Regions from separate parts of the Peribacillus sp. NPDC097198 genome, predicted to be linked through region 1. Evidence: riboswitches for the same ligand, from Rfam matches in the RefSeq annotation. Region 1 holds a riboswitch; each other region holds the start of a gene.

Evidence for each region. Region 1 has a riboswitch for S-adenosylmethionine ahead of ACIQXQ_RS17165 (Na+/H+ antiporter NhaC family protein). Riboswitches for the same ligand answer to the same signal wherever they lie in the genome.
Region 2: another riboswitch for S-adenosylmethionine. It lies ahead of metK (methionine adenosyltransferase); the one in region 1 lies ahead of ACIQXQ_RS17165 (Na+/H+ antiporter NhaC family protein).
Region 3: another riboswitch for S-adenosylmethionine. It lies ahead of ACIQXQ_RS16300 (YezD family protein); the one in region 1 lies ahead of ACIQXQ_RS17165 (Na+/H+ antiporter NhaC family protein).
Region 4: another riboswitch for S-adenosylmethionine. It lies ahead of ACIQXQ_RS15235 (sugar ABC transporter substrate-binding protein); the one in region 1 lies ahead of ACIQXQ_RS17165 (Na+/H+ antiporter NhaC family protein).

Annotation. Positions count from the first base shown of each region.
Region 1 covers NZ_JBIWDO010000011.1:25,892-33,666, reverse strand. Annotated here, with positions in the region: gene ACIQXQ_RS17185 (branched-chain amino acid ABC transporter permease) at 1-552, shown strand, start outside; gene ACIQXQ_RS17180 (ABC transporter ATP-binding protein) at 555-1,319, shown strand; gene ACIQXQ_RS17175 (ABC transporter ATP-binding protein) at 1,312-2,019, shown strand; gene ACIQXQ_RS17170 (ABC transporter substrate-binding protein) at 2,041-3,240, shown strand; SAM riboswitch class I at 3,397-3,501, shown strand; gene ACIQXQ_RS17165 (Na+/H+ antiporter NhaC family protein) at 3,701-4,993, shown strand; gene ACIQXQ_RS17160 (alanine/glycine:cation symporter family protein) at 5,302-6,750, shown strand; gene sigH (RNA polymerase sporulation sigma factor SigH) at 7,081-7,734, shown strand.
Region 2 covers NZ_JBIWDO010000005.1:44,079-51,853, forward strand. Annotated here, with positions in the region: gene pckA (phosphoenolpyruvate carboxykinase (ATP)) at 42-1,625, opposite strand; SAM riboswitch class I at 2,203-2,366, shown strand; gene metK (methionine adenosyltransferase) at 2,535-3,731, shown strand; gene ACIQXQ_RS10220 (gamma carbonic anhydrase) at 3,873-4,391, opposite strand; gene ACIQXQ_RS10225 (alpha/beta hydrolase) at 4,606-5,409, shown strand; gene ACIQXQ_RS10230 (hypothetical protein) at 5,451-5,663, shown strand; gene mnmM (tRNA 5-(aminomethyl)-2-thiouridylate-methyltransferase MnmM) at 5,742-6,314, opposite strand; gene mnmL (tRNA modification radical SAM protein MnmL/YtqA) at 6,311-7,276, opposite strand; gene ACIQXQ_RS10245 (SMI1/KNR4 family protein) at 7,441-7,775, shown strand, end outside.
Region 3 covers NZ_JBIWDO010000009.1:124,679-132,453, forward strand. Annotated here, with positions in the region: gene pdxS (pyridoxal 5'-phosphate synthase lyase subunit PdxS) at 1-649, shown strand, start outside; gene pdxT (pyridoxal 5'-phosphate synthase glutaminase subunit PdxT) at 652-1,233, shown strand; gene ssuE (NADPH-dependent FMN reductase) at 1,439-1,975, shown strand; SAM riboswitch class I at 2,217-2,324, shown strand; gene ACIQXQ_RS16300 (YezD family protein) at 2,493-2,609, shown strand; gene ACIQXQ_RS16305 (phosphoadenylyl-sulfate reductase) at 2,777-3,481, shown strand; gene sat (sulfate adenylyltransferase) at 3,509-4,657, shown strand; gene cysC (adenylyl-sulfate kinase) at 4,687-5,286, shown strand; gene ACIQXQ_RS16320 (nitrite/sulfite reductase) at 5,303-6,931, shown strand; gene ACIQXQ_RS16325 (DUF3906 family protein) at 6,946-7,164, shown strand; gene cobA (uroporphyrinogen-III C-methyltransferase) at 7,183-7,775, shown strand, end outside.
Region 4 covers NZ_JBIWDO010000008.1:73,774-81,548, reverse strand. Annotated here, with positions in the region: gene ACIQXQ_RS15245 (hypothetical protein) at 1-33, shown strand, start outside; gene ACIQXQ_RS15240 (GTP-binding protein) at 434-3,175, shown strand; SAM riboswitch class I at 3,265-3,371, shown strand; gene ACIQXQ_RS15235 (sugar ABC transporter substrate-binding protein) at 3,485-4,600, shown strand; gene ACIQXQ_RS15230 (sugar ABC transporter ATP-binding protein) at 4,668-6,170, shown strand; gene ACIQXQ_RS15225 (ABC transporter permease) at 6,172-7,185, shown strand; gene ACIQXQ_RS15220 (hypothetical protein) at 7,246-7,626, opposite strand; gene ACIQXQ_RS15215 (hydrolase) at 7,693-7,775, opposite strand, start outside.

The DNA of each region.
Region 1 (7,775 bases):
ATCGGACCCATCACTTTCGAGACGGCCGCTTCACAATATTATTTGGTGCTCATTTTCCTACTTGGCGTCATTTTGGTCATGTATCGTATTGTTCATTCGTTGACAGGGAGAACCTATATGGCCATCAGGAATAGTGAGGAACTTGCCCAAACGATAGGCATATCCACGATGAAGAATAAGTTGACCGCATTTGTTCTTTCTACATTTTTTGCAGGCTTGGCAGGTGCCTTATATGCTTCATTCGTGCGGTTTATCGGACCGGATATCGGGTCTACGGCCATAATGTTCGACTTGTTGATGTATCTACTGGTCGGCGGAATAGGAACTCTATCGGGACCTTTGGTTGGAACTTTGCTTCTCGTCATACTATCCCAGAATCTACAATTTCTCCAAGAGTATCGAATGTTGATCTTTGGACCTTTACTTACGTTGATCATCATTTTCTATCCACGCGGTATTTCGGGTGCATTCTTTGATTGGAAAATTAAACGAAGAGATAAGAAACAACTGATTATGAGTAAGGACGTTCCGGTTAATGCGGAGGAGGGATGAAGATGTTTATCGAAACGAAGAATTTAACAAAGAGTTTCGGGGGATTGGCAGCTGTAAAAAATGTGGATTTCACCATTGAAAAAGGAAAGATCAATGCGATTATCGGGCCTAATGGAGCCGGGAAGTCTACGTTTTTCAACTTGATCAGCGGCTTCCATCGTCCAAGTTCTGGAGCAGTCCTCTTCAAAGGGAAAGACATCACGAAGCTTCCTGCCAATGAAATAGCGGGACTTGGCATAGCAAGAACATTCCAAACGACTAGTCTTTTTGAACAATCCACCATCTTGGATAACGTGATTGTCGGACATAGGCTTCGCACTAAATCGAATTTGGTAGATGCTATCCTAAGGACGAAGAGGTTAAAACGGGAGGAAAAGACCTGTCGTGATAAAGCGATGGAAGTTTTGAGAATTGTCGGCTTAATGGATGCGGCAAATAAGATGGTCTCGAGTATTTCTCAAGAGGAAAAGAAGAGGACGGCGATTGCCCTTGCCCTTGCGACGGATCCGGAAATCATCTTTCTTGATGAACCGGCTGCCGGCATAAACCCTGATGAAACAGAAGGGCTTACAGAACTGATCAAGGAGTTAAATCAGTCAGGCTTCACGATTTGCTTGATCGAGCACAAGATGCATATGATCATGAACTTAGCTGACCATATCATGGTCCTGAATTACGGGAAAAAAATTGCTGAGGGCACTCCAAAAGAAATCAGGGGGAATGAGGCGGTTATTAAAGCCTATTTAGGAGGTAGTGCTAGTGCTTAAGTTAACTGATGTTACTGTATGTTATGGGAGCTTCACTGCGATTAAGCAAGTGAATATTGAAGTGGAAAAGGGAGAAATTGTCGTTCTATTGGGGGCGAATGGAGCAGGTAAAAGCACGACATTCCGTTCTATCAGCGGCATAAGCAAGCTGGCTCAGGGTGAAATTCATTTTGAGGAACTGGCTATCGGAGGTAGGGCTCCGGATAAGAATGTCCAAGCTGGAATCGTGCAATGTGCAGAAGGGCGGAAACTGTTTCCTCAGATGACTGTCCAGGAAAACTTGAAGATGGGAGCTTACGTACATCGAAAAAAAAAGATGGAAATCAAGTCCTCGTTGGAAAATGTCTATCATTTATTTCCTATTTTAAAAGAAAAACTCCATGATGAAGCCGGAAGCCTGAGTGGTGGACAACAACAGATGCTGGCCATTGGCAGGGCTTTGATGTCTAAACCGAAGCTTTTGATGCTAGATGAACCTTCTGTGGGCCTCGCTCCTTTGATTGTTGAACAGATGTTCCAAGTCATCGAAGAAATAAACCGGGAAGGAATAACCGTTCTACTAGCCGAACAGAATGCGAATGCTGCTCTTAGCATTGCAGATAAAGGATATGTTTTTGAAAATGGGGAAATTGTCGTTGAAGGGACCGCAAAAGAATTATTGTCTAACGATGAAGTACGGAAAGCCTATATCGGAGCATAAGAGTTTAAAAATGAATGGGGGATTTTTATGAAAAAGTTGAGTGTATTCTTTGTAATGCTATTACTCGTCCTAACGGCACTAGTGGGGTGTAACAAGGGAGACAGCCCTGCATCAAGTGGGGGAGGAAAGGCCGGTAAAGGGAAGAATGTTGTCAATATCGGTTTTAGCGGCCCTTTGAGTGGAGCAGCAGCCTTATATGGAAAACGAACGTTAAATGGTATGGAGATGGCTGTAAATGAAATAAACGATGCCGGTGGGTTCGAAGTGGAAGGGGAAAAATATACGCTCAATCTGGTTTCATTGGATGATAAGTACTTACCGAATGAAACGGGTTCAAATGCTAAACGTTTAATCCAGGAATACAAAACTCCGATTATTTTCACTCCTCATAGCGGGGGGATACAGGCCCTACAGGTTTTTAACGAAAAAGAGAAATTTATCATCGGTGCCTATTCGAGTGAACCAGCTATCACGGAAAGCGGAAATTCATTAACGGTAAGGATCCCGCCAAATTATGAAGGGTATATTGAACCGTTTTCTACGTATGCAATGGAAAACTTCGGCAAAAAAATCGCGGCATTGCCACCATCTTCCCAGTACGGGAAAGACTGGGCGGAAAACCTACTACCACATTGGGAAAAGCAGGGTGGTAAAGTCGTGTATAATGCCTCAATTGATTTCTCTAAAGAAACGGATTTCTTCACGACTGTTACAAATGCTTTAAAAGAAAAGCCTGATGTCCTTTTCATCGGTGGGGCGTCGGAGCCTACGGCCAAGGTTGCAAAACAAGCAAGAGAACTAGGTTTTAAAGGCGGTTTTATTATCATGGACCAGGCGAAACTGGATCAAATGAAGCCAATTGCCGGTTCATACGAAACATTGGAAGGTTCGATTGGTGTGCTTCCGCTTATCGACTCCAATGAAGAAGCAGCACCAGCATTCATTGATAAATATAAAAAAATTTATAAGGAAGATGCTAGTTCTGAAGTGGGGTTGAATTACATTGCTATGTATGCCTTTGTGGAGGCAATGAAAGCGGCAGGAACAGTCGAGGATGTGAAAGCCATCCGTGAACATATGCAGGATGGGCTGACAAATACGGCACCTGAACAGAAAATTTACAATATACCTTCGATTGACGAAAATGGTGGATTCGCAGCAAAAGTCGTTGTCGGAGCGGTAGAAGATGGCAAAGTGGTACCCATCAGTGTAGAAGAGTAAAGTGTCACTTGCTTTCACACTAGCTACCTTTACGCCCACGAAGACTAAAAACCAATGCATTCAACAAGTTTGTAAAAATCTTTAATACTTTACCTTGCGAAAACTCTTAAAATGCTGTACTCTTATATTTGCTTTAAAAAAATGAATATTTCTTACTTCTTATCAAGAGAGACTGAGGGACTGGCCCGAAGATGTCTCGGCAGCAGACTTATTTAGAGTGCTGTGCCAAATCCAGCAGGCGATTGACCTGAAAGATAAGAGGAGTGTTTATAGATTAAAAGACCTCTTCTTGTATTAAAACGGAAGAGGTCTTTTTGTACTCATAGGATAGGAATCTGTTCTTGATGGTGTGTTCCTATTTTTTAATCATGCTTATATTAAAATGAAGGGATGCCGGAAAATTTAGAGAGTCCAAAAAGAGTATCCAATACCATGCAAAAATAATAAAGAGGTGTACATCATGAGTTTAGACAATAAAGGGAATCCATGGGCTTTAACGCCGTTTATCGTTTTTTTGATATTATTTATAGGTTCAGGTGTGATTACAAAAGATTTTTACACATTTCCAGTGATTGTTGCCATTGCCATTGCATCTGCTGTGGCACTGGCAATGAATCGAAAGGAATCATTCAATCACAAAGTAGAAATCTTTTGTAAAGGTGCCGGGGATTCAAATATTATGTTGATGGTTGTCATATTCCTATTGGCTGGGGCTTTTTCGGAAGTGGCAAATGGGATGGGAGCCGTAGCATCTACGGTGAATCTTGCACTTTCGATCGTTCCGCAAAATCTATTAATGGTGGGGTTATTTATTATCGCCTGTTTTATCTCATTATCTATGGGGACAAGTATGGGAACGATAGTGGCTTTAGCACCAATTGGAGTAGGAATTAGTGAACAGACGGATATTTCAGTTGCCCTTTCTATGGCTGCGGTCATTGGTGGCTCAATGTTCGGTGATAATCTTTCTTTCATTTCGGATACGACTATAGCAGCTGTACGTACACAGGGAACGAAAATGAAAGACAAATTCAAAGTGAACTTTTTTATTGTTTTACCTGCTGCGGTAATTACATGTGTTATCCTTGGTTTTCTGACGATGGGTGAACAAGCTACAATTTCTGGAGAAGCCTACAGTTGGGTCAAAATTCTACCTTACCTTTGTGTTCTAGTGGCAGCATTGGCGGGAATCAACGTATTCTTGGTTCTCTCTATCGGCATTGTCTTTGCTGGAATAATCGGTTTAGCGGATGGCAGTTATCATGCAATGGAGGTTATTCAAAAAGTAGGAGATGGAATGGCTGGTATGTATGAAATCTCCTTCTTAGCGATCTTGATTGCAGGCATGGTTTCGGTTATCAAACATAACGGCGGAATAGATTACCTACTGAACCTCGTGACGAAAAAAAGCAAATCAAAAAAAAGTGCTGAGTTCAGCATCGCGGGATTGGTTGCTTTAACGAATCTTTCAACGGCAAATAATACCATATCCATCATCATTGCTGGTCCACTTGCAAAAAATATTGCCGAAAAGTATGAAATTGATCCCAGGAAATCTGCCAGCTTGCTAGATGTTTTCGCTTGTAGTATTCAAGGATTATTGCCATACGGGGCACAACTACTTTTAGCTGCCGGTGTTGCACACATCTCTCCTATCAGTATCCTACCCTATTCTTTCTATCCAGTCTTAATCGGGATTTCAGGAATCATAGCCATTTTAATAGGTTTTCCCCGGTTCTCGAAGAAGAAATAAAAATAGTATGGGTGGAAGAGTATCAATAAATCATGAATGTAAAATCATGAATGTAAATTCATGAATGTTGGCCCTGGAGCATTGTCGCCAGGGCTTTTTTAGGGTAAGTGACTTCGAATGGAAAGTGTGGATGAAATCTTTAATTCTTTTATGTTCCAAAAAACTAATATCCTTCTTCAATAATATTAAAATAGTATAATTAAATATAATATAAGGAGTCATCTTTATTCTTAAGTGTTTACTATTTTGCAAAAGCGGGAACTCTAAAGGTATTGTATTGAAATAATTAGAGGTGGGTTCGTTTAAAAATGGAGATAGTAGAAAAGTTTATTACTGAAACAAATGATTTATTATGGTCATCTATACTGATTATATTATTAATTGGAATGGGCATTTATTTTTCTTTTCGGACTAAATTCGTACAATTTAGAATGGTGAAAGAAATGATTAGGTTACTAGGGGAAGGTGCTACGGCAGATAAGAAAGGCGTATCATCGTTTCAGGCCTTTTGTATCAGCACGGCTTCCCGGGTAGGAACGGGGAATCTGGCAGGTGTGGCTATAGCCATCACAACTGGTGGTCCGGGAGCAGTTTTCTGGATGTGGTTAATCGCATTGATTGGATCTGCTTCTGCTTTCATTGAAAGCACACTTGCTCAAATTTACAAGGTCAAAGACGGAGAAGCATTCCGTGGTGGTCCAGCTTATTATATGGAAAAAGCATTAAATGCACGCTGGATGGGTATCACATTTGCAGTTTTGATTTCATTGACGTTTGGACTTGCTTTCAATTCAGTTCAGGCCAATACGATTACAAGTGCGTTCCAAGCATCTTTTGGAGTTGAGAAATGGGTCACTGCACTTATTTTAGCAATCATTACGGCTGTAATCATTTTTGGTGGGATTAAGGTAGTAGCTAAAGTGTCCGAAGTCATTGTGCCTTTCATGGCAGGTGCTTATGTAATAATAGCATTAGTTGTCATCATTATGAATATAACCGAGTTACCTAGTGTTCTGGCTTTAATCTTTGATAGTGCATTTGATGGATTGAGGGAAATTGCTAGTGGTGCACTGGGTGCAGCCATGATGAACGGAATCAAGCGGGGATTGTTCTCTAATGAAGCTGGAATGGGGAGTGCTCCAAATGCTGGCGCTACGGCAGATGTCACCCATCCGGTAAAACAAGGTCTTATCCAGTCACTTGGCGTTTTTGTAGATACGCTTATCATATGTAGTTCTACGGCCTTTATCATCTTGTTTTCCGGCCTGTATTCGTCGAAGGAAACAGATGGAATTGTTCTCACGCAAAATGCCCTTAGTGAGAATTTGGGATCTTGGGCTGGTATATTCTTAGCTATTATTGTGCTTTTATTTGCATTTAGTTCAATTGTTGGAAACTACTATTATGGAGAATCCAATATCAGTTTTATTAATGAAAAAAAAGTTTGGATAAATATTTATCGTGCAGCAGTCGTTGGAATGGTCATATTCGGGTCGATGGCCTCGCTCGAGTTTGTATGGAATCTAGCAGATTTGCTGATGGGATCAATGGCCATCATAAACCTGATAGCCATAGCCTTGCTAGGGAAAATAGCTTTCGCTGCCCTTGCTGATTATCAAAAGCAAAAGAAAGATGGTAAGAATCCCGTTTTCCATGTAAGTAACATTAAGGGATTGAAGAATGTTGAATGCTGGGGTGAACCAACCGATCACGTGGAAGAATCCAGTAAAAAGGTATTGAAAAAGAATCTAGATTGATGAATAAAAAGGCCTCGATATTTTTTCGAGGTCTTTTTTTATACCTTTTGATAGCCCAATATAACCCCGGATCTTAATCCGGGTTATGTTCTTTCTAAATATTCTATTACACTGTGAATAAATACCTTTATAAAATGAAACAATTCATAAATCAATATTCCTATTTACTAGTTGGTAATATATAATATTGTTGGAAAATGTCGGTATTTAAGGGTATCTTTAATGATGTAGCTGAGATACTATAATATTATAAGGTTCTACCAATATTTTGAAGCTAAAACGCAACCTTGTAGTTATTTGGTGCTCAACTAAGTGAGTGGAGGAATAAAAATGAGTATGATCCTCGATAAGGAAAAAGTAGAAAACCCTACACAAATGGAAGATGCAATATTGATAGGCAAATTTCAAGATGGTGACGATGAGGCCCTGAATCAATTAATTACGAAGTATAAAGGTCTTGTCAAAACTAAAGCAATGAAGTATTTTCTAACGGGTGGAGATAAGGAAGATGTTTTTCAAGAAGGCATGATTGGACTGTATAAGGCTATCCGGGATTATCGAGATTGCAAAAATTCGGCTTCCTTTAAGTCATTTGCTGAACTTTGCATTACTAGACAAATTATCACTGCCGTCAAAGCGGCCACTAGACAAAAGCATTCCCCATTGAATACCTATGTTTCACTGTTTAGACCTATTTACCAAGGGGAATCGGAGCAAGCTCTTATTGATGTCGTTCCTGAGCAAAAGCAGATGGATCCGGTTGCCATTTTAATAGGATTAGAAGAATTCAGTGAAATTGAACTGAAATTAACGGAACTCCTTAGTGATCTGGAAAGTACAGTCGTGGACTTGTATATGGGCGGGCAGACCTACTTGGAAATTTCACTAGAATTGAATGTTCAAGTAAAGACAATAGATAATGCACTCCAACGTGTAAAAAAGAAGTTGGATAAGTATCTGGAATCACGGTTGATGGTTGAATAGTATAGATTTTCTTTATCATCATGATTACCGTCATTTAATTC
Region 2 (7,775 bases), on a different contig from region 1:
AGGACCAAGCGATTTTCGCTTGGTCCTTTTTCCTATCTTTATTATGCAATCGGCCCGCCAAGTTCTTCGATTTCGTTTGGTACGCTACCGAATTTCTTAAAGTTTGCACGGAATTGAGCGGCAAGGTCTTTTGCTGATTTTGTGTATGCAGCAGGGTCTGCCCATGTTTTGATTGGTTGAAGCACTTCATCAGGAACACCAGGAACATGAACCGGAATGTTCAAGCCGAAGATATCATCTTGAACGGTTTCAATGTTGGCTAATTCACCTTCAAGTGCTGCTTGGATCATGGCACGAGTATAAGCAAGCTTCATACGGCTTCCAGTTCCATAAGCTCCGCCAGTCCATCCTGTGTTAACCAGGTATACTTTTGCGTCATGCTCGTCGATTTTTTCTCCAAGCATTTCAGCATAGCGTGTAGCAGGAAGTGGTAGGAAAGGTGAACCGAAGCATGTAGAGAATGTTGCTTCAGGAGACGTCACGCCTCTTTCTGTACCTGCCAATTTGCTTGTGTATCCGCTCAAGAAGTGGAACATGGCTTGTTCTTTAGAAAGTTTGCTGATTGGAGGCAGTACGCCAGAAGCATCAGCCGTTAAGAAAATGATTGTATTCGGGTGTCCCGCAATACTTGGATTCACGATGTTATCGATCGCTTGCATTTGGTATGCAGCACGGGTGTTTTCCGTTAATGAGCTGTCATCGTAATCCGCCACGCGTGTTTCGGGATCTACCACGACATTTTCCAATACGGCGCCGAAACGGATGGCGTCGAAGATCTGTGGTTCTTTTTCACGTGAAAGGTTGATGGTTTTTGCATAGCATCCGCCTTCGATGTTGAATACACCGTTAGAAGACCAGCCGTGTTCGTCATCACCGATCAGTTTACGGTTCGTGTCGGCAGATAAAGTCGTTTTACCAGTACCGGACAATCCGAAGAATAAAGCGACATCGCCTTCACGACCTACGTTTGCCGAACAATGCATTGGAAGGATTTCTTCTTCCGGAAGTAGGTAGTTCATGATTGAGAAAATCGATTTCTTCATTTCACCTGCGTATTCAGTTCCACCGATTAGGATAGTACGGCGTTCGAATGATACCATGATGAACGTTTCGGATTGCGTTCCATCAACTGCTGGATCCGCTTTGAAATTAGGTGCGGAAAGGATGGTGAATTCTGCTTCGTGCCCTCTTAGTTCTTCCTCATTCGGACGGATGAACAATGTATGAGCGAAAAGGTTGTGCCAAGCATATTCATTAACCACTCGGATAGGAAGGCGTGATGATTCGTCTGCTCCAGCAAAACCTTTGAAGACAAAGACTTCTTCTTTTGTCTTTAAGTAGTCCACAACTTTACTATATAGTTTATTGAATACTTCCTCGGAAATGGGTTGGTTCACTGGGCCCCAGTCAATTTTGTCCTTTACAGAAGCTTCTTCCACAATATATTTATCTTTAGGTGAACGGCCCGTGTATTTGCCCGTTTCAGCTTTTACTGCGCCGGTTGAAGTTAAAACGCCTTCATTTCTGCTTAATACTTTTTCAACTAATTGAGGAACTGAGAGTTGAGTTTGCACATTATTTCCTGCTAATAATTGGTGTAACTCATTAACGTCAACAGAATTCATATATGAGATACCTTCCTTTGTTTAAGTTTTTATAATACAATTAGTATAACACATTGGATTAAATAGTCTATACTATTTAACTTTTTTTGTGAATGAAAATGGAATAGTCACATTAATCAATTATCTCACTTCGAGTGTAACCTTATGTATAGTGCGGGCATATACTTGCAGTGAGTCATCCTGGATGGATGTTTTTGAATCTGGTTGAATCGGGAGACGATCTGGATGAAGTGAATCTAGGATGTGAAAAACGATTGCTGCCACAAGTCTTTGTGAAGTCCCGTTTTAGGATTAGTGTACCTTTTCATTTATAATAGGAAGAAAAGAAGTGAACAACCATTTATGTATCTGAAAAAGGGATGAATATGGGGGTCGGATGGTATGTTCATTTTGTCCGATTTATCCATTGTAAGTCAATGGTCTTATCTTCTTAGTTTACACTCTTTAAGGATACTATTTATAGTCCGGCTGTGCCAGATAAAAAGTTTTTTTATTTTTCATTGGGGAAAAATGTTCTTTTTAGAAAAACATTGACAAATTCCGACTAAATACGATAGTATCTTAAATTGTACGGATTCTCTTATCCCGAGTTGGTGGAGGGACAGGCCCTTTGAAACCCAGCAACCTGCCATATTGAACTTGACTCCAAGGTCAATCGCCGAAAATAAAGCGATGAACCTTCAAGGAATAGTGGTGATGGTGCTAACCTGAGCAAGGTAAAAAACCCTTGAACGATAAGAGTGAAAGGATAGATGATAGAATTTTTAAACCTTTCCTCATTTGCCAGGGAAGGTTTTTGTGTTTTTATTCATTAATTCTGTGTCTATGATTGAAACTAATAAGGGAAACGAGTTCCGTAAAAGATCAGGCTCATGCCTACAACATACTAACTTCCAAGGAGGAAATAAGATGTCAAAGAAACGTCTATTTACTTCTGAATCTGTGACAGAAGGCCATCCGGATAAAATTTGTGATCAGATTTCAGATTCCATTTTAGATGCAATCCTAGCTAAGGATGCAAATGCGCGCGTTGCGTGTGAAACAAGTGTAACGACAGGTCTTGTACTTGTTGCTGGAGAAATTACAACATCGGCTTACGTGGATATCTCACGCATTGTCCGCGATACGATTGCAGGTATCGGGTACACTCGTGCGAAATATGGTTTCGATGCCGAGACTTGTGCCGTGCTAAGCTCGATCGATGAGCAGTCTGCTGATATTGCAGCGGGTGTTGATAAAGCATTGGAAGCACGTGAAGGTACGATGTCCGATGAGGAAATCGATGCTATCGGTGCAGGGGACCAAGGTCTTATGTTCGGATTCGCGTGCAATGAAACGGAAGAGCTTATGCCACTTCCCATTTCATTGGCTCATAAGCTATCATTCCGTCTTTCTCAAGTTCGTAAAGATGGCACGCTAAGTTATTTACGTCCTGATGGAAAAACGCAAGTAACGGTTGAATATGATGAAAATAACCTACCTGTACGTGTAGACACAATCGTCATCTCCACACAACATGATCCTGAAGTGACACTTGAACAAATTCAAGCCGACTTAAAAGAACATGTGATTAATGCGGTCGTACCGGCTGACTTAATCAATGAAGATACAAAATACTTCATCAACCCGACTGGCCGTTTTGTAATCGGCGGACCTCAAGGGGATGCTGGTCTTACTGGCCGTAAAATCATCGTTGATACGTACGGCGGATACGCTCGTCACGGCGGCGGTGCTTTCTCTGGTAAAGATGCAACAAAAGTGGACCGTTCTGCTGCATATGCCGCTCGTTACGTTGCGAAGAACATCGTAGCTGCTGGCCTGGCTGACAAAGCGGAAGTGCAATTGGCCTACGCAATCGGCGTGGCTAAGCCTGTATCCATCTCAATCGATACATTTGGAACGGGAACAGTAAGTGAAGAGGTGCTAGTGGAATTGGTAGAGGCGAATTTCGACCTACGTCCAGCTGGTATCATCAAGATGCTTGACCTACGTCGCCCAATCTACAAGCAAACAGCTGCATATGGTCACTTCGGCCGTACAGATGTTGATTTGCCTTGGGAGCGTACGGATAAAGCAGAAGCTTTAAAAACACAAGCTAAAGCGTAAATCATATGAGAAAAGGTGCCTTGCTTTAATGCAAGGCACCTTTTTTGATGGGCAAAAATAGGATTAAATATGGCTTCCTAGGGAATAATTCAAGGAATCCTATTTTTAGCTAAGCGTTTTTTTGTAATCATACGATTGGTGTTACTTTATTCGGTCAGCCTGTTTATAGAGTTGTCCTTTTTCAGCATATTCCCGGACAATGCGATCCATATCCTGGCGATCTTCCTCATTAATTTCACGAACGACTTTGGCCGGCCTTCCAAAGGCTAAGGTGTTCGGCGGGATAACCTTTCCTTGGGGGACAAGGCTCCCTGCACCGATGAAGGCACCTTCACCGATTTCCGCTCCATCAAGGATGATCGAACCCATGCCGATGAGGGCTCTCTTTCGAATTTTGCAGCTATGTAGAATGACTTGGTGGCCAATGGTCACTTCATCTTCGATTATCAGTGGGTTATTGGGACTTTGATGAAGTACGCTGTTATCTTGCACGCTTACTCTTTTCCCGATGATGGTGGGTGCCACATCGCCGCGAATGACGGTATTGAACCAGATCGTTGATTCATCACCGATTTTGACATCGCCTGTCACGACGGCATTTTTAGCAAGATAGGCGCTTTCGGAAATTTCTGGTTCCATGCCTTTGAATGGATAAATAATCAATTTTCATCATTTCCTTTCCGAAGTGGATAATTTTGCTGTATTATTTTAATATACCGTATCAAAATAGCCTTGGCTACTATTTGATTGAGCACAATTAATTAGGTTTCGTTTTTGTCGAAAACCGAAAATGTGGTTATAATTTACCATATAGATTATTTTTCATTCTGCATGGAACGTTTACAACTAGAGAAAAGTGAAAGGGGGATTTCGAATGTGGAAATGGGAGACGGACGGAGATGCAAAAGGCGTCATCGTCATTATTCATGGGGCAATGGAGCATCATGGCCGTTACAAGTGGTTAACACAAATGTGGCTTTCAGCCGGATACCATGTCGTCATGGGCGACCTACCCGGGCAGGGAATGACGACACGCGCCTTCCGGGGGCATATCGATTCCTTTGACGAATATTTAGAAGAAGTAAAAAGCTGGATTGAAGATGCATACGATTATTCCCTTCCTGTCTTTTTATTAGGACATAGCATGGGTGGGTTGATTGCGATCCGCCTGCTTCAGGAGGAAGAATGGGACATCGCGGGGGTCATTTTATCATCGCCATGCCTCGGCCTGATGACGCATCCTCCCAAATACTTAACCGCCATTTCACACGGCATGAATATCGTGATGCCAAAATTCCGGGTAGATTCAGGGTTAACTCCCCAAATGGCGACGAGGAATTCGGAAATCCGTGAATCGGATACGAACGATACATTGTACATTACCAGAGTTTCCGTTCGCTGGTATCGGGAGCTTGTACAGGCAATGAAGGATGCTTTTGAAGAGATTCCAGAGTTTCAGGACGTGCCTTTACTGATGATGCAGGGCGGAGATGACAAGGTCGTCAACAAAAAGGCGGTCCGGGAGTGGTTCAACTATAACTTGGCCAGCGAAAAGCAATACAAGGAATGGCCGAAACTATATCATGAAATTTTCAATGAACCGGAGCGGGATGACGTATTTCAATATGCACTGAGTTTCGTTGAAAACCGGTTGAAGATATTGGGCTATGTCGTTTAAATAAGAAAAAAGCTGCTGAGAAACTTCAGCAGCTTTTTGTTTTGGAGGAACTTGTCAAAGACATGTTCGAACGGCTTCAATTCTTCCATCGTGTTCTATCTTCGGTCAATGCAGTCAGGCTAGTGACGAATTGGCCAAATGATTCACTTGTATCTCGTTTGATTTTCTCAGTCAATAAATCTGCCCTGCCAGTAACGAAGTCGATAATTGTTCCATGTTTCTACACCCACTTATCCATTTTTTCCTCATTATAATGGGTAAAAGTTTAAAAGTTCGAAAAAATCGGTCGAAATTACAAAAACACCACCGTTTATTGAACGGTGGTGGGAGTTCTACCTTTTTTCTATCGCAATGAGGAACGGAGGAGAATGAACTTGGTTGATGAAGTCGTATTTCAGGACATGGGCTTTTTGTTGAGACAGGTTCTGTACATAGTGCATCAACGCATCCCGTTCCGTTTCTCCTCCTGGATGGCCGTGATAGATGACGAGGACGATGATGCCCTCTGGCGCCATCATGTCGAACAGTTTTTCAAGAGAAGCGATTGTCGTATCGGCTTGCGTGATGATCGATTTATCGCCTCCAGGTAGATAGCCAAGGTTGTAGATGGCCCCGGTGATCTTTCCCGCATGTTCCCCGGTGATATACGTATCAAGCTGTTCATGTCCATCGTGGACAAGGGTGCAACGCTTTTGTAAATGTTCCGTTTCCAATTTATTCGCGGTAGTGTGAATGGCTTGCTCTTGAATGTCAAAACTATAGACATGACCGGTTTCGCCGACCAATTGGGCGAGAAAGACGGTATCATGGCCGTTGCCCATCGTTCCATCAACGGTGATGTCCCCTTGTTGAACGGCTCTCTCAAGAAGTAGCTTCGCAAAATCCAAAACGCGATTCAGCTTCATGGTGATGGGACCTCCTCTGATTGATAATGTTTTCCCTGCCAGCTATTGCGGCGTTTCAGTTCGGCATCGATGGCGTTCAGGACATCCCATTTATTGACGCTCCACATCGGCCCGATCATCAAGTCTATGGGGCCATCGCCGGTAATGCGGTGGACGATCATTTCTGGGGGAATGACTTCCAACTGATCGCATACGAGATTTACATAATCGTCCCGTTCAAGAAATTCAAGCATCCCTTTTTCATATTGCTTGACCATCGGCGTTCCTTTCAAAAGGTGAAGCAGGTGGATCTTGATTCCCTGGACATCCAGTTTAGCGACTTCACGTGCGGTCTCCATCATCATTGCATAATCTTCGTTAGGCAAGCCATTGATGATGTGGGTACAGACTCGGATCCCGTGTTTACGCAGTTTATCGACGCCTTCCTTGTAGCAAGCATAGTCGTGGGCCCGGTTGATCAAGTTCCCCGTTTCATCATGGACCGTCTGCAGGCCAAGCTCGACCCAAAGATAGGTACGTTGATTCAGTTCGGCTAGATAGTCGACTACATCATCAGGCAGGCAGTCCGGGCGTGTCGCGATGGAAAGCCCGACCACTCCATCCTGAGTGAGGACGCTTTCGTACTTTTCACGAAGCTCTGCGACAGGGGCGTGCGTGTTCGTGAACGCTTGGAAATAGGCCATATACTTGCCGTCTTTCCATTTGTGGTGCATTTTTTCACTGACTTTCTTAAATTGGACATCAAGCGGTTCGACGCGATCGCCTGCAAAATCCCCCGATCCTGCGGCACTGCAGAAGGTGCAGCCGCCATGTGCGACTGTGCCATCACGGTTCGGACAGTCGAAACCGCCGTCAAGCGCAACTTTGAAAACTTTATGGCCAAAGTGATGGCGTAAATGGTAATTCCAAGTATGATATCGTTTGTTATCCGTTGCATATATAAACGGGTTTGCTTGATCCATATCAGCAACCTCCTACGTGTAATAAAGCGCAACCTATATTATACAACATTCCGGAGAATAGGTCTTTTTCTTAAAAAAGAAGCGTATAATGTATCTTGAAGGTTAATTTTAGATAGTTAAACAGGTGTGTTCGTTTATCTAAATTGAGTCGGGAGCTGATGAATATGACCGTTCAAGTAGAAGAAGTCATAAATCAAATGAAAAAGAAATTAGCAGAAAATAACCAGGTGCTAGAAGTCAATGATGATGGGACTGTGTTCAATGCAACGTGTACCTTCAATTCTCCTGCCTCGGACGAACAAATCCTCGCTTTTGAGGAAAAGACCGGTTTGCTGCTGCCAGATGAATATAAAGCATTTTTGAAGATAACGAATGGGTGCCGCCTGTTCGATCATGTTGAATCCGGGGGCGAAAATGATTTATACAGCCTTGAGGATATCATAAATTACACGTATGAAGAAGATTATGAAGGCTGTTATAAGGTGGCCTGCATTTATCA
Region 3 (7,775 bases), on a different contig from region 1:
GGCTAAAGCAAGGATCGGTCATATTGTGGAAGCGAGAATCTTGGAATCCATGGGAGTGGATTACATTGATGAAAGTGAAGTACTGACTCCGGCCGATGAAGAATATCATATTTTGAAAAGCGATTATATAGTACCTTTTGTATGTGGTTGCCGGGATTTAGGGGAAGCCTCCCGACGTATCGGCGAAGGGGCCTCGATGCTTCGGACGAAGGGAGAACCTGGGACAGGGAACATTGTGGAAGCTGTACGGCATATGAGAAAAGTTCAATCTCAAATTCGTAAAGTATGCATGCTGAGCGAGGATGAATTAATGACTGAAGCAAAAAATATTGGTGCTTCTTATGAAGTTCTGAAGGAAATCCGGCGCACAGGGAAATTACCTGTAGTAAACTTTGCAGCAGGTGGAATTGCGACTCCTGCAGATGCCGCCCTGATGATGGAACTTGGGGCAGACGGTGTATTTGTGGGCTCAGGAATCTTTAAATCGGAAAATCCCGATAAATTCGCTGCTGCCATCGTACAAGCAACTACATACTTCACCGATTATGATTTAATAGGCAAGTTGTCTAAAGAATTGGGAAGCGCGATGAAAGGAATTGATATTTCTAAGTTGGCCCCAGCTGAGAGAATGCAGGAGCGTGGATGGTAAACATGGTAACCATAGGTGTTTTAGGTTTGCAGGGTGCTGTAGAGGAACATATGAACCAAATCAAGGAAGCCGGTGAGCATGCGATATTAGTTAAGAACCCAGAACAGTTAAAGGATATCGATGGCCTGATCATTCCTGGTGGAGAAAGCACCACTATGAGAAAACTAATGGACCATTATGGTTTCATGGAGCCGATTACGGCATTTTTCGAACAAAAAAAACCGATTTTCGGAACTTGCGCAGGGATGGTATTAGTGGCAAAGGAAATGGTTAGTTTGGAACATACCCATCTTGGTTTTATCAATATTACAGTAAATAGAAATGGTTTTGGTCGTCAGAGGGAAAGTTTTCAAGCACCCCTTATAGTTAAAGGAATGGAAGAACCTTTCATGGGTGTCTTTATCAGAGCACCTTTTGCCGTTGGCGTAGGTGAAGATGTGGAGATATTAGCAAGTTATGACGGGAAAGTAGTGGCGGCTAGACAAGAACAGGTTCTTGTCAGTTCGTTTCATCCAGAACTGACCGGTGATCAACGATTTATACAACTTTTTTTAAAAATGGTGAAAGACTCAATCAATCAATAGAGTTGAAAAGCTTTAAAAATCCTGCCCTAACGGGGCAGGATTTTTAGTCAATGGCATAATACAATTCTTATTAGTGTTTCAAAAATATAAATTCCAATCAAGTTACTTGACTTTTATTTTTCTGATAATTAAGATAATTAATTGAAGTTGCTTAACTGGAAAGGACCCAGATCCTTTGCAGATTTTACATACAGGAGGAATATATATGAGCGAAATTATAATTTTATCAGGCAGCCCTGCTATACCATCAAGAACAGATATTTCATTAAAATATATCCAAACGTTGGTGGAAAAAGAAGGATTTACGACGGACTATCATTCTATTACCGAGTTTTCTGCAAACGACTTATTCCAAGGTCGTTATGATAGCGAGGATATTCTAAGACTTTCAGAAAAGATTAAGCAAGCTAATGGTATCATTATTGGTTCACCTGTCTATAAGGCATCTTATACAGGAGTGTTGAAAGCTCTAATTGATTTATTACCCGAGGGCGCGTTTAAGGATAAGCCAGTTTTGCCCATAATGGTTGGGGGAAGCAACAGGCATTTATTAGCTATAGATTATGCGCTGAAACCTCTTATATCAATATTAAAAGGGGAACCGATGCAGGGGTTATACTTTGTCGATAAAGAAATCGATAAGCAGAATCCAAAACATCCGATTAAGGAAGTGGAATTACTTGATCGTACAAAGAGTCAAGTAAAGGAATTTGTAGAAGCCATACAAAAAAGAAGAAATTGATCATTTCTTCTTTTTATCTTGACCCTTCCCATCAACGAGTTAAGTTATTAGGCTACTTTAAAGGTTTATTCAAGCTTGTTCAGGATGAATGAACCTTTTTTACTGGCTTAACAAATCACTGTAACAAACTTGAACTATTTGTGTATAATAATTGAAGTTAAACCAAAATATTAAACCAAGTTAATTTATATGAAAACTCCATTGACAATGATTTGATATGTGTTAATATTTAAAATAATAAAACTTATCAAGAGCGACGGAGGGATTTGGCCCTTTGAAGTCCAGCAACCTGCATCATGAATGCAAGGTGCTACATCCAACAAAATGTCATCATTTTGGAAGATAAGGTAAATAAGATTACCTTATCAATCTTTCCATCTTGGCATGGAAGGATTTTTCTGATTGATTTTATTAATTTGGGGGAATTCATTTACAAGCTGATCATCTTACGACAAGCTAGTCGACGAGTTTTCTTAAAGGAGGAATAGCCTTGGAAAAGGAAAATCAGCTGGGGGAAATATTTGAAAGACTGCAAGAAATGCTAAAAACTATGAAATATGGATCCATAACCCTTATCGTTCAGGACGGTAAGGTTATACAAATGGAAAGAAACGAAAAATTGAGAATTAAATAAATGGACTGCTGACTAGAAAACTAGAGGTGGATTTAGCTGATATAAATAGGAAACTATTGGTTAAAGCCGCCTTTTTCATTATAAGAAATGGTGTTTCAAAGGCTTTCAAAGATATCTGCTGTACCATAGGGTGATTCTTAAAAGGGGGGATAGAGTTGGCAGAGCTAGTGGACTATGAAAATATTGATACAGCGACATTACCTTCGTTCCCGGAAGATAGCGATACAAAAGGCGCTTTAGAAGTATTGGAATGGGCAAATTCAGAGTACGGAGATAAACTCATTTATGCCTGTAGTTTTGGGATTGAAGGAATTGTACTGACAGATTTGCTGGCAAAGGTTAATCCTTCCGCCAAAATCGTATTCTTGGATACGGATGTTCATTTCGCTGAGACTTACCAATTAATCGAACAAGTGAAAAATCGTTACCCACGGCTTTCCATTGTAATGAAGAAACCGGAAATGACATTGGAAGAACAAGCCGCTGAATTTGGTGATGAATTATGGCTTCATGACCCAAATCAATGCTGTAACATCCGCAAAATTACGCCGCTCACTGAAGTATTATCAACAGCGACGGCTTGGCTCTCGGGACTGCGCAGGGAGCAATCGGAAACCCGTGCATTGACTGAATATATAAACAAGGACAACAAATTCAAATCTATCAAAATTTGTCCGCTCATTCATTGGACATGGAAAGATGTATGGCGTTATGCGCATAAAAATGGCTTACCATATAATGTGCTTCATGATAATGGATATCCAAGTATTGGCTGTAAAACATGTACAGCACCTGCCATTAATGCTGATGATCTTCGTTCAGGACGATGGCAAGGTGCCCAAAAAACAGAATGCGGATTACATTTATCATAATTATAAAAAATTCAGGGGGAAATCAGCATGACCATTAGCTTGCCGCACGGAGGAACATTAATCAATCGCTTTGAACCAGACTATGATTTAACTAAAATAGAACAATCCGTTGAAATTGATGAAATCTCATTAAGCGACTTGGAACTTATAGGGACTGGAGCATACAGCCCCATTGAGGGATTCTTTTCAAAAGAAGACTATCAAACAGTAGTAAAGGATATGAGGCTTAGCAGCGGGCATGTCTGGAGTATTCCTATTACATTACCACTTTCCGCTGATGTGGTAAACGCTCTTACAATCGGAGAAGAAGTAAAGTTAACTCATGAGGGCCAAACTTATGGAGTCCTTGCCGTTTCCGATATATTTACACCTGATAAGCAAGTGGAGGCAACTTTAGTTTATCAAACGGATGATGAGAATCACCCAGGTGTAAAAAATCTATATAATCGTGGCGATGTATATGTAGGTGGTAAAATCAAGCTTATTAAACGGATCGAGCGTCCATTATTCGAGGATCATTATTTAGACCCAGTTGATACCCGAAAAACATTTGAAGAAAAAGGGTGGAAAACGGTTGTCGGTTTCCAAACAAGAAACCCCGTTCACCGTGCCCATGAATATATTCAAAAAACAGCATTGGAGATAGTGGATGGCTTATTCTTAAACCCATTAGTTGGTGCCACGAAGTCCGATGACATTCCTGCTGACGTTCGGATGGAAAGCTATAAAGTATTACTTGAAAAGTATTATCCAAAGGACCGTGTCTCACTTGCGGTATTCCCAGCAGCCATGCGATATGCAGGACCTAGAGAAGCGATTTTTCATGCAATGGTTCGTAAAAACTACGGATGTACTCACTTCATTGTCGGGCGCGACCATGCAGGTGTGGGCGATTATTACGGTACGTATGACGCACAAAAAATCTTCGGGAACTTCACTTCTGATGAGTTAGGGATAACATTATTATTCTTTGAACATAGCTTCTATTGTAAAACATGTGGGAATATGGCTTCTGCAAAAACATGTCCGCATGGTAAAGAAGATCACGTCATCCTCTCTGGGACGAAGGTTAGGGAAATGTTACGGAATGGGGAAATTCCACCAGCGACTTTCAGCCGCAAAGAAGTAATCGAAGTATTGATAGAAGGGCTTAAGAAGAACGAGGTATATAACTAATTATTGTAAGTTTTAGAAGGAGGATCCTCATGAGTAAAAGTACTAATGTAACTTGGCATGATGCATCGGTAACGAAGGAACTTAGACGGAAGCAAAACGGTCATGAGAGCACGGTGATATGGTTTACCGGGCTTTCAGGTTCTGGGAAATCAACGATCGCCAATGCTGTTGCAAAAGAGTTGTATAATCGGAATATCCGAAATTATGTTTTGGATGGGGATAATATCCGTCATGGACTTAACAAGGATTTAGGCTTCTCAGAAAAAGATCGCACAGAAAATATTAGACGGATTGGAGAGGTCTCCAAGCTCTTCGTGGACAGTGGTCAATTCGTATTAACGGCATTTATATCACCTTTTCGTGCAGATCGTCAAATTGTTCGGGACCTGCTTGGAGAAGGCGAGTTTATTGAAGTGTACATAAAATGTCCACTTGAAGAATGTGAAGTCCGTGATCCAAAAGGCCTTTACGACAAGGCGCGTAAAGGTATCATTAAAAATTTCACTGGAATCGATTCTCCATATGAAGAACCGGAACATCCGGAAATCGTATTGGAATCCAGTCAGTTTAGTGTAGAAGAGTGCGTCGAACAGGTTATAGACTATTTGACAACAAAGAGAGCGATTTAACCTAGGGGGAAAAGAAATGGTGTACGAGAAGATTTGGGCGGACAATCCAGCGCTTGCCAAAAACAAAATGGAAATTCGGAAACTGGAAAAAGATGCTTTGAAGATTTTTGACGATATTCCTCATTACGCGGCAAATGGATTCGATTCCATCCCTAAAGAAGAATGGGATGTGTTCAAATGGGCAGGTCTTTACTTACAACGTCCTAAAGAAGCTGGTTATTGGATGATGCGTGTTGTGATTCCAGGAGGGATTCTCACATACGACCAACAGATCACCCTTGCAAATATTGCTAAGGATTATGGCCGCGATGTCTATGACATCACTACACGGCAAGCTATACAATTTCATTGGTTGACGATAGAGCAGGTCCCTGATATATTAAATCGTCTAGATCAGGTAGGATTGACAACAGCGGGTGCTTGCGGAGACATAACACGGAATATTATCGGCAACGCTCTTGCTGGAATCGATCCAGATGAGTTATTCGATACGCGGGAAGTCCTTAAGGATGTATTTGAATACTTCAGAATGAATGAAGACTTTTCGAACCTTCCACGTAAATATAAAATGTCAGTCAGTGCTAATATACATAATGCTTCAAACGCCGAAATCAATTGCGTTTCCTTTAATCCGGCAACAAAGGTCATAGATGGGAAAGAAGAAGTCGGCTTTCATGTGAAAGTTGGTGGGGGTCTATCCTCAGTCCCTATGCTGGCACAAGAACTGGATTTATTCGTTTTACCTGAGAAAACGGTAGAAGTGGCTGCCGCGATCACAACGATTTTTCGTGATTTCGGATACCGTGAAAAACGCCACCGTTCACGTTTGAAGTTTCTTGTTGCTGATTGGGGCCCTGAACAATTCACGGAAAAAGTACTGGAATACACTGGGCCGCTACCTGACAAGGGAGAAAGTGCGTTGAAGGAATGGAATGCTGGTTATTTTTACGGCATACATAAACAAAAACAGGAAGGACTCAACTATGTGGGTGTCAATATCCCAGTTGGTCGACTAACGCCCGAAGAGGTTATCGAGTTCGCCGAAATAGCTAAAAGATATGGTAATGGGGAAATCAGGAATTGTAATTCACAAAACCTGATTATTCCGAATGTATCGGATGGAAATCTGGAAGCCTTAAAACAGGAAACAATCTTTGAAAGATTTCCATACGAGCCCAAGAAATTTCTCGGTTACTCCGTTTCCTGCACAGGTATAGAATATTGTAACCTAGCACTTGTTGAAACGAAAAACAGGATGAAAACCATTGCCGAAACATTGGATAAGGAAATTGATCTAGATGTACCGGTACGGCTGCATATGGTTGGCTGCCCTAATAACTGTGGCCAGCGAGCGATTGCTGATATAGGATTACAAGGGATAAAAATGAAAAACCAAGATAAAAAGATGGTTGAGGCTTTCGAAATATACGTGGGCGGAACATTAAATGCTGGCGGAAAATTCAATGAAAAGCTAAAAGGAAAAGTGGAAGCGGAACAACTTTATCATGTCTTGAAAGAGCTAATTCTTTATTTTAAAGACAAAAAACTTCCCTCGGAAAGTTTTCTTGAATTTGTTGAACGGGTTGGAACGTCGGAATTACAGAATAAACTGGATAATGTCTTAGCGAGCATGATTGCTGTTTAAAAAGAGGTAAAAAAATGATGAATCTTTATCGCTTTGAAGTTACAATTAAGAATGAATTATGTCATGTCGTCATTGCCGCAGATTCAGATGATATGGCTTTCCAGCTTGTCGATATCGAGCTGGAAAAACGGTTTTTGAAAATGCCGATGGTTAATGACGTAACATTATATGAAAAGAAACAAATTAAAAATGGAGCAGGTTTCGTTTTATCGAATTTCGAAACAGTACTCTGAGGAAAGGCGGATTGCAAAATGGGGAAAGTATATCTAGTAGGAGCCGGTCCCGGAGATCCAGATTTAATTACAGTAAAAGGGTTAAGATGTATTCAGGAAGCTGATGTTATTTTATATGACCGCCTTGTAAACAAAGAGTTGTTGACTCATGCCAAAGATGGCGTAGAATTGATTAATTGTGGAAAACTGCCGGATTACCATCTCTTGCAACAAGAAACAATCAATCGTTTTCTCGTCAAATATGCAAAAAAGGGTAAGGTGGTCACCCGATTAAAGGGCGGAGATCCCTTTGTGTTCGGTAGAGGCGGAGAGGAAGCAGAGGCTCTTGTCGAAAATGGAATACGCTTTGAAATAGTACCGGGCATTACAGCTGGCATAGCCGCATCGGCCTATGCAGGTATTCCGGTTACCCATAGAGACCATGCATCATCATTTGCCATTGTAACCGGTCATCGTAAAAAGGGTGAAGACGATAACATCAAATGGGAATCGCTTGCTAAAGGCATCGATACATTGGCGATATACATGGGTATTAAGAACCTTCCGTATATTCAAGGAAAACTCTTGGAACATGGGAAAAGCCCAGACACACCTGTAGCATTAATCCATTG
Region 4 (7,775 bases), on a different contig from region 1:
CCCAATAATCAACGTAAGCGCACAGGGGTATAATCCCAATTTGTCAAAGGACAATTACTGTTCAATGCTTATCAGAGAGCAGTATCCTTCATGATCAAAGGTGCTGCTTTTTTTATATTATTTTATTTTTACCATTTTAAGGTAGTGTGTAAACGGGGATTCTGGTAATTTAATGGTATAGGAGAAATCCCTCGCATTGCTTCATATCCTGGTGAAATCCATAAAAGCATATTTTAAGGGAGAGAGTCGATTTGTTAAAAACATTACAAGCCCGGCGGTTTCTGTTTTAAACTTGTAAGAGTTATGACATGTTGTTACCATATTGTTTTGTTAAAATAATAATTTGGAGCTTTGACAGATCATTTTCTTATCTAAAGGAACCTATTGATTTGATCCTTTACTTGAAAATATGAAATATATCGGGGGAATTACGATGGAAGAACAGCTGATTGGCAAAAAGTTCTATGAAACGATGATTGATGACATAAATAAGCATCCGATTCAAGCCTTGGGAGAAATGTTTCTCGTGGAACAAAAAAAGGAAAGATCGGATTTAACCACAATCAGGTTTGCCCAGGGGGAAGTGTACTTCCTGCATCATGACTTTGAGGCGGCCATATTTAAATGGGAGAATATAGAGGGCAATCTTGCTGAATGGGCTAAGAAGAATATTGCTGATGCCTACTTTGAGCTAGAGATGTATTCGACGGCAGAAGATATTTATAAAGCCATTAATACGAGCGAACCTGTATTAAAGACGGAAGTCCTTCTGCAACTGTTTTCACTATACATAGTAGAAACAAGAAATGATCTGGCATCCAAAGTGGTGAAGGAAGCAGTCGATTTCCAACCGGATTATCCAAATGTCACGGAAATTGCGCGTTCCTTCTTTGAAGCGCAAAAGGATTGGAATAGCGCGATAGTTTTAGCGGCCAACGAAAGTATCCGTACGGAGTCAATGGCTTGGTTCGATGTTTTGAAAACATACATCCAGCAGGGCGTTGCACAATCGACGGCTCCGGATTATTTCGCGAACGTGCTTAGATCCTTATATAATCTTGACCAAGATCGTTTTGAGAAAATGACGGTAGCCCTTTGGAAGAACTATAAATATACGGATTCTTACTTTGAATGGCTTAAGGTCATCAATAAATTGATCGATGAAATCGAATTGAACAACGGGGATGTTTGGGATGAGCTTTCCGTCTATTATCGCGATGCCTATGCAGGATTACTAGAAGGTACGCATTTAGTCAAAGAGTTAAGTCCTGTCGTACCAAGACTGTTGGAAAATTGGTTAAAAATCGCTGAAGGGGAGATTTCGTTATTTGCAGCGGCATCTGTCCTTTCCTGGAATGAGATTTTCCCAGATACAGTGAGCGCACTTGTTGTTCAAGATGCAGAAAGTCTGTTAGCGAAATCCCCTAGATTGGGAGGCGGTCTCGAAGCAGGCGAAAAACTGATTCACTCCATCATTCAATGGGCAGAGAGCAATGATCTATTAGTCGGCAATAAGCTGAAATGGATGGTTGAGGGAATTAAGGATATGAGCAATTTCAATCTGCTTCTTGTTGGAAGTGCAGGAAATGGCAAGACATCCTTCATTCAATCGATAGCGGGTGAAAGCATTGCAGCGGAAGACCATTCATCTCTTGTGAGCGTTAAAGATGGCGATGACCTGGAAATCTATGAAATTACCGATACAGATCGTAAAATGGTCGAAGAGTTAACGGAGTTGGATGAAACGCGTCGTCAACGCGGAACGATTGTCGATGTGACACTCATCAGTGATTATTTGAGAAATAATCGCCTGCGTCTACTGGATACTCCAGGATTTAATGGAGAGAAAAGCGTAGACCCTGACTTCCAAAATTACTTACTGGAGAGCGATGGAGTGATGTTCGTTCTGGATGCACGGGCACCTTTCACGGGCAGTGAACGTGATTTGCTATTGGAAATGCAACAAATGGCCCCTAAACTTCCTATTCATTTCTTGCTGAATAAAATGGATACCATCTATAGTGATCAAGTGGCAGTCAGGATGGAAGATGAAACATGGGATAAGGTGAATGCTTATTTCCCGAACGCGAAGGTATTTGCTTTCTCCAAGCTTTATGACAGCAAACAGCAACTGCAGGATCTAGCCGTCTTCCTTCACGCAAACTATCAAGATAGCAATTGGAAGGAAATGAGGGCGGAGAAGCTCCTTGCCTTCACGCGTAAAACTTTATCCTATCTATTAGAAAAACGGGCAGCGAATGAACGGAAATGCGAGCATTCGATTTCTTGGAATGAACAGATGGAAGTGAAGTTGAATGGCGCTACGAATCAGTTGACTGATTTGGAAAAAGAAAAAACCGAAAACATTACAAGATCTTATCGCTTATTAAAAGAAGAAGTGAAAAAACAGCTTTCCACACGAATTCCTGAATTACTGCGTGATTGCTCTAAAACATTATCTGAGAATAGTGACTTTAGCCAAGTGCATATACAGTTGAATCAGGAAATGAACGATCGGATCCAGGCATTTATATCCGATAAAATCATGCCGCAGTATTTCCGCTCGCTTCAAGACTGGATTGCTACATCTGAGTTAGAATTCACGCAAAGCCAACAGTTCATGGATGAGATGAGCGCAGGCTTCAATGAGCTATACAAAGAAGAACGTATTGTACTGGCCGGGGACTTCCGGGTCTTGGATGACTGGCGCCGTGATGCGGACCGGATGACAAGCAGCATCCGGATAGAAAATGTAAATATATTACTAAGAAGGACCCCATCTCAGTTGATTCTTAAGGGAGCCGGGAAGCTATTTGGTGCCATTCCGCAAAATAAAGCGAATATGTACAATCGATATAAGAAGTTCTTGGAAAATGAAGACTTCCAGGATGTTGCCGATATGATCAGTGACAGATTCCTTACTCAGTTTGGATTGTTCGAAAAATCCTTGGAACGTGACATATCCCTGTTCTACCGCAGTCCATTTTCCATCCTTGAAAAAAATATCGAACAGACGAAAGCCGAAATCAAAGAACAGCAGGCTACATTGGAACATATGAGACAAAATCCTGAAGTCTACCGTGATCCGATTACCCTGTTCGAAGTGAAACTGCGCCAATTCGAACGCCTTGAAAAAATCGAGAAAAGACGCCTGGCGAAACTGCAAGGAAAATAAAACATTTAAAATATTCTAAAAACTATTGACTTAATGACTATATCCCTATAAAGTGGTACTTACCATAACGAAACGTAACACATTATATTCTCTTATCAAGAGTGGCGGAGGGACTGGCCCTACGATGCCCAGCAACCGTTCCAATTAGGAATTGGTGCTAAATCCTGCAAAACAGAAATGTTTTGACAGATAAGAGAGGGATAAGTCTGCAAACCAGCTGATTAAACCTCTCTATTTTAGAGAGGTTTTTATTTTGTGTTTATGCCGAGCTAACAGATAAGAATAATGTAAAAAATAGGGGGAATTAAAATGGGAAGATCAATTTTAAAAGGAGCTTTCGTTTCAGTCATCGCTTCGGCGTTGCTTTTGACGGGGTGTTCTTCGGGACAAAGTACAGGGGAAGCGAAAAAAGAGGAAAAGGTATCTTTTGAAAATGTTCCAGAGCGATTTGCGAAAGGCGAGGGAGCTAAAATTAAAGTCATTCGTAAAATTGGCGGCGATGATCACACTGCCCAATACTTAGCAGGGGCGCAAGAAGAAGGAGAAGCACTTGGCTTCCAAGTAGATACTTTTACGGCCAATGGCGATACGGCTAAATTCCATGACGCCATCGCTCAGGCTCTGGAGGAAGACTATGATGGCTATATCATTTCCCATGGTGATGATGCAGCGACAGTGAATGACGTACAAAAGTTGGTTGATGCAGGGAAAAGCGTAGTCACATTCGATTCCATCGGCGATTTAACGAAAATTGATGGGGTAACAGTAACCTCACAAGATGACGAAGCATTGGCAACTCTTGCTTTTGACAAATTGATTGAAGAGCAAAAAGGCGAAGCGAACATTGCATACCTTTGGGTAGATGGTTTCCCTCCTATGGTGAGAAGAAATGCCGTGTATCAAGAAAAGCTGAAAGAAAATCCTGGCATTCATGAAATTGAAAGATTCGGAGTGGCATCTTCAGATACTTCGGTCCAGACGCAAAATGCCGTCTCGGCGATGTTGAACAAGTATCCAAAAGGTAAAATAGACGCAATTTTCGCAACCTGGGATGCATTCGCTATCGGAGCAGCTCGTGCGATAAAAGAAGCGGGGCGCGATGAAGTGAAAATCTATGGTATTGACGTGTCCAATGCTGACCTTCAGGAGATTCAAACAAAAGGAAGCTCATGGTCGTATACCGCAGCGGTTGATCCGAAGTTGATTGGTGCAGTGAATATGAGACTGCTAGCGAAAAAACTAGCGGGGGAAGAAACGCCGCAAACCTATGATTTAGAAGCATCATTGATATCTCAAAAACAGCTTCAATCATCGAAGGACGCTGTCAACATGACCAATCTATCCGGCATTGTTCAAGGCTGGGGAGTATCAACGGAATTTGAAGAAGACTGGATGAAAGTATTGAAAGAACATTATAAGAAGTAACGATCAGAATCAGTAGACACTCTCTTTCAAGTTGAAGAGAGTGTCTGTTTAATGGGAGGGATTGGACATGGGCATTCAACTAGAAATGAAACAAATATCGATTGAGTTTCCAGGTGTAAAAGCGCTTAGTGAAGTTGATTTTTCAGTACAGTCGGGAACAGCACATGCATTGGTCGGCGCAAATGGAGCAGGGAAATCGACGCTAATGAAAGTCTTATCAGGAGCTCATGTCCATTATACCGGCGACATTTTTCTAAATGGCCAGGTACAGGATATCCGTTCGCCAAAGTCGGCACAGGAAGCTGGCATTCAAATTGTGTATCAGGAAGTGGATACGGCCCTCATTCCTTATTTAACGGTTGCGGAGAACGTGATGCTGAATGAATCCGTACAGAACATGGGGAGAAAACAAATCATCAAGTGGAAGGAATTACATAGAAAAGCGACGGAAATCTTGGAAGAAATGAACATCCATGTGTCTTCGAAAAAACTGGTAAGGGACCTTACGTTGGCCGAAAAGCAGATGGTCTTGATAGCTAGGGCCGTTTCAACCGCATGTAAATTCTTGATTCTTGATGAGCCGACTGCTCCGTTAAGCCATACGGAAACAACGGAACTATTCCGGATTGTGAATGAGCTGAAGCAACGTGGTGTAGGCATTATTTTCATTTCTCATCGTCTACCCGAGATATTTGAAGTGTGTGAGGACATTACAATCATGAGAAATGGGAAGAGTGTGAGGCGCAGTAGAATCAGTGATATCACACAAAACGAAGTGATTGAGCAGATGCTTGGAAAGTCAATGGAAGAACAGTTTCCCGTCGTGAATGCCGAGATAGGTGCGGTGATGTTTGAAGTGAACCGACTGTCGGATGCCGATAAAGTCAAAGATGTCAGTCTTCATGTGAGGGCCGGTGAGATAGTCGGTTTAGCGGGCCTTGTCGGGGCAGGGAAAACGGAGCTTTGTAAAACGCTTTTCGGTCATACGGCCATTATAACGGGGGAAGTTGTATTGAATGGAAGGAAGCTTATTCTGAAAACGCCCCATCATGCTGTGAAGAGCGGCTTGGCACTAGTCCCCGAAGAACGGAGGAAAGAAGGCGTTCTCGTACAGGAGTCTGTTACTACGAACCTGACTGCTGCAAGTGTCGGGAAATTCAGTAAGGCATTCAGCTTCGTCGATCGCCAGGCAGAAAAGATAAAGGCGAAAGACCTGATAGCCACTCTTGGGATCAAAACGCCTTCAGAGGAAGCGAAGGTCGAAAACCTATCAGGGGGCAATCAGCAAAAGATCGCCATCGGAAAGTGGTTATTGGCTGATGCGGATGTATACATATTCGATGAGCCGACAAAAGGCGTCGACGTCGGGGCCAAGAAGGATATTTTTGAACTGATCGCAAAGTTAGCCCAAAAGGGGAAAGCGATTATTTATGCATCATCCGAATTGGCCGAAATCATAGGAATCACAAACAGGACCTATGTTTTATATGACGGAAGGATGGTCAAGGAGCTAGAGACAAGCAAGACAAATGAAGAAGAACTACTATTCTACTCAACAGGGGGCAAATAGGATGAGTACACCAATTCCGGTTCTTACAGAGAAACCAACAACGCCAGCCAGGAAAAAAGTTGATCTGTTCGAATTCTTTTATAAATATGGAACGATTCTGACGATCATCATCTTGATTGCGGTTTTTGCTATTGCGAATCCATCGTTCATTCAAACGAATAATCTTATTAACATTTTACGTTCCATCTCCATCGTGACAATCATCGCCATCGGGATCACGATTTCCTTGACGGTTGACGGCTTCGATTTGTCAGTTGGCTCCGTTGCCTCATTAGCCAATGCCATCGTCATCTCGATGTTTGTCTGGTTTTCCCAGGATACGTTGATTGCGATAATAGCGGCCATTGGTGCTTCGCTTGTGGTGGGCGCATTGAATTCATTCATGATTGTAAAGTTAAGGATCCCGGACATGCTGATGACATTGGCGACCATGTTCATCATTCAAGGGCTTGCCCTTACTTATACAAAAGGGGCCACGGTTTCACAAAACATGGTGATGCCTGATGGAACATTCGCTACAGGTTTAATCAGCCCATTTTTCGCCAAAATCGGACAAGTGCCTTGGATTATCCTGATCATGGGCGTCATTGTCGTTGCGACTCATATCTTTTTGACCTACACGAAGCATGGCCGTTATATGTACATCATTGGCGGAAATAAGGAGGCGGCTAGACTTTCGGGAATCTCGGTCAATAAATATAAAGTAGTGGCCTATCTTCTGTCGGCGCTGTTCGCTGCTATCGGCGGGATCGTCCTTGCTTCCCGTGTCATGACATCGGAAATCAATTCAGGTTCTCCCTATTTAATGGATGCGGTGGCGGCGGCCTTCATTGGTTCTTCTGTTCTAGGAGCAGGTAAACCGAATGCTTTCGGAACGTTCATCGGGGCCGTTTTGATTGGAATTCTGCAAAATGGGCTAATCATGATGTCGGTCCCATATTATGCAATGGACATCGTGAAAGGCGCAGTTCTCGCCCTTGCCTTGGCTGTGACCTATTATAAACAAAAACACTGAAACATTAAGGACCAGCAGTCGCCATGATTGCTGGTCTTTTGTTTCAGTGTGGCGAATTTTTCATTTGGGCTTGGATAACTTCATTTCATACTGCATATAAATCGTACCGGCCTGTTCTTGTGTAATCTCGAATTTGTTACTCGCCTTTTCCGTGATGGCGTCTTGGGTATTCTGTCCTCCAGTGTTGTATAGTGACTTCATGTAAAGATAAATTTCTTTTTCTTTATCTGAACCGATTGCATCGTTTTCCCCGGGTGCCTGTGAATATCCTTCCGCCACTTGGCTGACCCCTTGCTCGAGGCCGCTTTTTTCAGAGGACTCTTCCGTTGTTGGGCTTGCTTCACTTTCCTCCACGGTTTTTTTACTGGATGGATTTTGCATGCAGCCATACAGTAGACAAAGAGAGCAAGCCAATAGGACAAACTTCATCGCTCTTATCATCCCTACCTCCTTATATGAAAAAAGAAACAGAATCTTCATATATAAGATCCTGTTCTAATGGGGTGCTTATTTAAACTTCTGGATTTCACTGTCTCCCTCGAATTTGTTATCCTCCAATATGCCAATCTCCTCAATGTGATTCCGGGCGG